Methylomagnum ishizawai: one gene and its partner. The protein of the gene in region 2 interacts with the protein of the main gene of each other region in a pairwise test. Links are inferred from orthologs where the notes say so. Each region holds a gene or a part of one and is shown on either strand. Other genes may lie near its edges. The genes, in order: B9N93_RS20300 and murG.

Evidence for each region.
Region 1: the proteins of murG (region 2) and B9N93_RS20300 interact in binary tests that used the Escherichia coli proteins (3 or more experiments, as listed by UniProt). The link is inferred for Methylomagnum ishizawai from one-to-one orthologs.

Annotation. Positions count from the first base shown.
Region 1 is NZ_FXAM01000001.1:4,506,546-4,509,679, reverse strand. The notes cover bases 37-2,852. They hold B9N93_RS20300 (TrmH family RNA methyltransferase), read right to left. Parts: upstream 1,970-2,852; coding sequence 1,103-1,969; downstream 37-1,102. Other genes in these bases: B9N93_RS20290 (hypothetical protein), read right to left, coding at 2,627-2,852; B9N93_RS20295 (hypothetical protein), read right to left, coding at 2,140-2,514; B9N93_RS20305 (SHOCT domain-containing protein), read left to right, coding at 37-206. Also shown: more of B9N93_RS20305, read left to right, coding at 1-36; more of B9N93_RS20290, read right to left, coding at 2,853-2,863.
Region 2 is NZ_FXAM01000001.1:613,180-616,496, forward strand. What follows is about bases 1-2,999. They hold murG (undecaprenyldiphospho-muramoylpentapeptide beta-N-acetylglucosaminyltransferase), read right to left. Parts: upstream 2,048-2,999; coding sequence 953-2,047; downstream 1-952. Other genes in these bases: murC (UDP-N-acetylmuramate--L-alanine ligase), read right to left, coding at 1-956; ftsW (putative lipid II flippase FtsW), read right to left, coding at 2,032-2,999. In the rest of the region: more of ftsW, read right to left, coding at 3,000-3,231; murD (UDP-N-acetylmuramoyl-L-alanine--D-glutamate ligase), read right to left, coding at 3,228-3,317. UniProt on the Escherichia coli protein: Cell wall formation. Catalyzes the transfer of a GlcNAc subunit on undecaprenyl-pyrophosphoryl-MurNAc-pentapeptide (lipid intermediate I) to form undecaprenyl-pyrophosphoryl-MurNAc-(pentapeptide)GlcNAc (lipid intermediate II).

The DNA of each region.
Region 1 (3,134 bases), 3.9 Mb from region 2 along the record:
CCGACCTGCCGGTCGTCCCCGATCCGGGCGCGGTCCCGCCCCCACCCCCACCCGCTCCGTCCTACGCGCCGGCCTCCCCGCCGCCGTTTGTAAACGAGGACGATATCTTCGCCAAAATCGAGCGCCTGGCCGAACTCAAGGCCAAAGGCATCCTTTCGGAGGAAGAATTCGCCGCCAAGAAAGCGGAATTGCTGAACCGGATTTGAAATTCCGCCCGGATATTCCACCGCCCGTGGCGACGGATTATTCGATATACCCGCAAAAAGAGACCTGGGGCCGGACCGGTACCGGACCAAGCTGGAGGGTATAATTCATGTGGATCAACAAGTTGGATGCGGATTGCAGCTTGTCGCCCACATCGACGGGCATAAAAAAACGGGACGCCATCGTATGGGGTCCCGCCGGAATGAGGAGGTATGTTAACGCACTCACAACGGCTCCTAAACCAATCGATACTAGAAAACCGGAGAGTGGTTACAGATTAATTTAAAACCCTATTTGCTGCAATGCGACAGATTGACGCATTTTTGGCGAAGGTTATTAGAATACTTTATGCAGGTTATCACAGGGGTTTATGAGGCATTTGCCTCACCTTGATCCATGCCCTACCGCCACCGCCCCGCTCAAGCTTCCGCCAACCGCCACACAATCTGGCGGTCCGCCGCATCGCCTCCGCTCCGTCCTGACAATTCAATCGCTCGCGTTTCAAACGGATCAGTAGCGCGGCTTTTCCGCCCGCTGTCGCGGCGTCGCGTGGCGGCATAGGGGATGCCCCACAGCCAAACAGCGGCCCAGGCTTGCCACCTTCCCGCCATGGTCCCGACCCCGCCTCGACGACCGATGAAGTCATTGTTTCATTAAAATCAACAGATATGCGATTAAGACTGGGATTGTGGTTGATTTGGAAAGTATTAGACTGTGATCCAACTTAACAGCTTCACGGGTTCCTCCCATGACCACCCTTGAACTGATCTTGATCCTGGCTTTCGTCGGCACGATAGGCGGAACGATCCGGTTCCTGCGCAACAACTATCCGGGCAAGCCCTCGTCCGACTCCTGATGTCCTGTTCGCTCTCATTCCTCCTCGCTTGACGACCCACCCTCAAAGTGGGTCTTTTTTTGTCCGGCGGATGGCGGGTCGGGATGGACGGCCCGGCGGCGGGGTTTTGCGCGGGGCGCGGGCCGGTCCCGTGGTCGGGGGCTTCGGCGCGGTCCGCAGGACGTAGGCCAGGATCGCGGCGGTCGCGGCGACATTCAACGATTGCACCGCGCCGGAACCGCGCAGGGTGACGATGGCTTCGCAGGCTTCCAAGGTCGCGGGCGGAAGGCCGTCCTCCTCGTTGCCCAGAACCAGGGCCACCGGGCGCGGGTCGTCCCCGCGCAGGGCTTCGACCGGCACGCCGCCCCGCGCCAAGGCCGTGCCCACCACCCGGTATTCCCGTCCGATGCGCTTCAGCCACAGGGGCAGGCGCGGGACACGATGGATGCTCAGATATTCCAGCCCGCCCTCGGCCACCCGGTAGGCTGCTTCCGACAAACCCGCCTGGGCCGGATGGTCGGAAATCAGCAGGTGCCGGAAGCCCAGGAAAGCCAGGCTGCGGGCGATGGCTCCCAGGTTATGGGGATTGCCGACGCCGTCCAGGATGAACAAGGATTCCCCGGCCCCGGCCCAGGTCCGCACCGCCTCGGGATCGGGTTCCACCAGCGGGCGCGGTTCGACCACGGCCACGATGCCGCCATGCAGCACGGTCCCGGCCACGCGGGCCAGTTCCTCGCCATCCACCAAGCGGTAGGGCCGGTGCGAGCGGGCGAGATAAGCGCAGAAATCGCCGACCTTGGGCACCATGCGGTCCTCGTAGAACAAGCGCAGCACCCGCTCCGGCTCGCGCTTGAACAAAGCCGCGACGGCGGGGAGACCGGCGATCTTGAGGGTGCGTTCCTGGGCGGGGCCGTCGGGCGGGGCTTCCAACCGGGGACTAGACGGGAAGGGGGGATGGCTCGGGTTTGTGGCGGGTTTGCGGCGGGTTCGGGGAGGTTGGGTCGGTTTGGACACGGGATTACACGGATCGGAAGTCAAAGGGGGCTTATTCTAATCCAAGCCGCCCGCCAACCGGAGTCCGAACCCCAAGGCCGCCCGGCCTAGCCCCGTGGGGCCATGACTTCCGCGAGGAGTTTCATCTGGTGTGCGTATTGGGGTATTTCCGGGATTTTCCAGGCTTTTCCGGTGAAGCGCGACAACAGGTTGCCCAACCACAGCCGGTTGGAGCGGGCCTGTTCGATCACAATCCGATAGGCTGTTTGTTCATGCGCCATATGGAATCCTTCCAGGAAAATCTCTATCGTCTCCGATTCGCCCAGCAGTTGTATTTCGACATAGAGTTTCCGCGCATCGATATCGAAATGGAAATATCTCAACTCGGCGATATCCTTCAAGACCTTGTTGGCGACCCATAGGATCATCGGGGTCGGGGTCAGCTTTATCGCCAGTTTGACCAAGCTGGATTGATAGCTCATGCGGGTATTTCCAAGGGTTTTGGCCGAGCCAAGCACGCGGCTTGATCGGGGGGCCGGGTGGAGCGGGTCCGGGTTTGAAAAAACGGTATACGGAATGGCGCGTCCGGCTTAATCAACCGCTTTCCTCCATCTCGTTCCATTCCTGTTGCTGCAATAGCTCGTCCTTTTCCGGCTTGCACTTGGCTTCGTCGTTGCCGGTACGTTTGAGGCAGGCGTCGTAAGCCTTTTGTAGCTCGGCCTCCCGCTTCAAATAATAATCTTCCGATAAATATTCCTCGCCGCCCTTGACAAAGGTGGCGCATCCGGAAACCAGGACGGTCGAAACCGCCAGGATCATGAAGTTTTTCATGGCCTGTTATCAACACTGCTTTCTTAAAAAGCCTGATTATGGAACCGGCGCGGATTCAATCCGGGCAAATATCGGCCCGCCAGGGAATCACCGGATCGCCCAACGCGATGAGGCCGCCTTCCAAGATTTCCGCCGTGGCCGCGTATGGCGTTGTAGCCGCCGCGCCCGAGGATGGCTTCCATACGCGAGCAAATCAAAAGCCCCGCGCCTTCACGAACACGGGGCTTTTCCTGATGGGTGGGCCATGCCGGGCCGTACCAGCGACCCCCGC
Region 2 (3,317 bases):
AAGCTGCTCAAGGCCCGTTGGATGGTGGCTTCGTCGATGCCGAGTTCGCTGGCGACGGCGATCACGGCCAGGGAATTCAGCACGTTATGGCGGCCCGGCAGGTTGACCGTGACCTCGAACGAACCTTCGTGCCCGGCCCGCAGCACGGTGAAGCGGCTCCGCAAGCCCTCTTGCCGCACCTCGACGGCGCGGACATCGGCCTCGGGGCCGAAGCCGTAGGTTTTCATCGGCTTGCTGATGAGGGGCAGGATTTCGCGGACGCCAGGGTCGTCGATGCACAGCACGGCCAGCCCGTAGAACGGCACATGGTGCAAGAATTCGATGAAGGTGTCTTTCAGGCGTCCGAAGTCGCCGCCATAGGTTTCCATGTGGTCGCGGTCGATGTTGGTGACCACGGCGATCATGGGTTGCAGATACAGGAAGGAGGCGTCGCTTTCGTCGGCCTCGGCCACGAGGTAGGAACCCTGGCCCAACTGGGCGTTGGTGCCTGCGCTGTTGAGCCTGCCGCCGATCACGAAGGTGGGGTCGAGCCCGGCTTCGGCCAGCACGCTGGCGGTGAGGCTGGTGGTGGTGGTCTTGCCATGGGTGCCGGCCACGGCGATGCCATAGCGGAAGCGCATCAGCTCGGCCAGCATCTCGGCACGGGAGATGACCGGGATTTTCTGGCGGCAGGCGGCATCGACCTCGACATTGGCGCGGTTGACGGCGCTGGACACCACCACGACCTCGGCGTCGCTGACCTGTCCGGCCGCGTGGCCCTGATAAACCTTGGCTCCCAGGCTGGCGAGGCGGCGGGTGCTGGCGTTCTCGCCCAGGTCGGAGCCGGAGACTGCGTAGCCCAGGTTGAGCAGGACTTCGGCGATACCGCTCATGCCGGTGCCGCCGATGCCTACGAAGTGGATGCGGCGCAGGCGGCTCATGCCGTATTGTCCCGCGATTTGTTCGGTCAGTTTCATCGGGTCGTGGCGCAGGGTTGGGGAGTGTGATGGGTGGCTTCGAGGCAAATCGCGGCGACCACGCGGGCGGCTTCGGGCCGGGCCAGCGCGATGGCTTGGGTTTTCATGGTGGCCAAGCGGGCCGGGTCGTCGAGCAGCGCCTTGAGTTCGGCGGCGAGCCGCTCCGGGTTCAATTCGGTTTGCGGCAATAGGACGGCGGCTCCGGCGTCGGCCAGATAGCGGGCATTCTGGGTTTGATGATCGTCGATGGCGTGGGGATAGGGCACCAGGATCGCCGGTACCCCGGTCGCCGCGAGTTCGCTCACCGTCATCGCGCCTGCCCGGCAAATGGCGAGGTCGGCCCAGACATAGGCCGCGGCCATATCTTCGACGAAGGCATCGACCTGGGCCGGGAGTCCATGGCGGGCATACAGGGCTTGGGTTGCCTCGCGCAGCGCCGCGCCGGTTTGATGGTGGATTGCGACGGGCAGGCCAATTTGGGCCAAGGCTTCCGGCACGGCTTCATTCAGGGCTTTCGCGCCCAGGCTGCCGCCCACGATCAAGATGCGGAGGGCTGCCGCAGCCTCACGCGGCGGCGTTGCCCCGCCCGCCACGATTTCCCGGCGCAAGGGATTGCCGACGCAACGCGCCCTGATCTTGGCGGGGAAGCTGTCCGGGAAGGCTTCCAGCACCACGCTGGCCCGGCGGGCCAGCCAACGGTTGGTGGTGCCGGGGATGCGGTTTTGTTCGTGCAAGACCAAGGGAATGCCCAGCATCCGTGCCAACAATCCGCCCGGTCCCGACACGAAACCGCCCATGCCCAGCACCGCATCCGGTTTGACCCGGCGCAGGATGCCCAGCGCCTGCCGGAACGCCCGCAGCAACATGAACGGCGCGGTCAGCTTGCCGCGCCAGCCCTTGCCCCGGAGGCCCGAGACCGATAGCCATTCCATCGGAATCCCGGCGGCAGGCACCACGCGGGCTTCGAGTCCGGTGCGCGTGCCCATCCACACCACGTCGTGGCCCGCGTCCAACAGCTCGCGGGCCACCGCCAGCGCCGGATAGACATGTCCGCCGGTCCCGCCGGCCAGGATCATTATGCGCGTGCCCATGTGGACCTGACCTTGGGGGTACCGGACCAAGTTTCGATGGCCTCGCTGCGTATCCTGAACAGGATCGCCAGCGCCGAACACATCACCATCATGCTGCCGCCGCCATAGCTCATCAGGGGCAGGGTCAAGCCCTTGGTGGGCAAAAGTCCCATGTTCACGCCCATGTTGATGAAGGCTTGCAGCCCGAACCAGATGCCGATGCCATAGGCCAGGAACGCCGCGAAGCGGATGCCTGCCCGTTCCGCCAACTGGCCGATGACGAAAGCCCGCCACACGATCACCATGAATAGGAAGATCACCGCCGTGGTGCCGACCAAGCCCAGTTCCTCGCCGATCACCGAGAACAGGAAGTCGGTATGAGCTTCGGGCAAATAGAACATCTTCTGGATGCTGGAACCCAGGCCCACGCCGTTCCATTCACCGCGGCCAAAGGCGATGAGCGCCTGGGTTAATTGGAAATCGCTGTTCAAAGGATCGTCCCAGGGATCGACAAAGCTCATCACCCGTTTCAAGCGGTAGGCGGCGGTCATGATGAGCAGGACGCCCGCGCCGACCACGGTGCCGATCAAAAGGCCGAATTGCCAGAGCTTGGCCCCGGCCAGGAACAACATCCCCAAGGCCGTCGCCATCACCACGGCGGTAGCCCCGAAATCGGGTTCTTTCAGCAGCAGCAGGGCGGCGACCGAAAGCAGCCCCAGCGGGCGGATCATGCCCTGGATGGAATTGCGTACCAGGGGCAGATGGCGGTCGATGAAACTCGCCACATAGATGGCGGCGATCAGCTTGAACACTTCCGAGACCTGGATGCGGATTCCGAGCAGGCTGATCCAGCGGTAACTGCCGTTCACCATCTTGCCGATGCCGGGAATCAATACCAGGACCAACAACACCAACCCGAACAAATACAGGAGCATGGAGTTGTTCTTCCAAGTCTCCAGCTTGACGGAGGCGGCGATCAGGCCGGTCGCGAGTCCCATCCCGATATGCAAAAGCTGATGGCGCGGAAAATAAAAGCTGTCCTGGGACATCTTGTCGCCGAGGTGCAGGGAAGCCGAAGCCACCATGACATAGCCGAACAGCAGCAAGCCCAAAGACGCCAGCAGCAACAAGGTATCCAGATAGAAGCGCTTATCGCCCCATTGCAAGACCATGCCTTGGCTACGCACCGCGACCCGTGTTTTCATGGCAGCAAACCTCGCACCGCTTCGGCGAACATCCGCCCGCGTTCTTGATAATCCTTGTACTGGTCCAAGCTGGCGCAGGCCGGGGC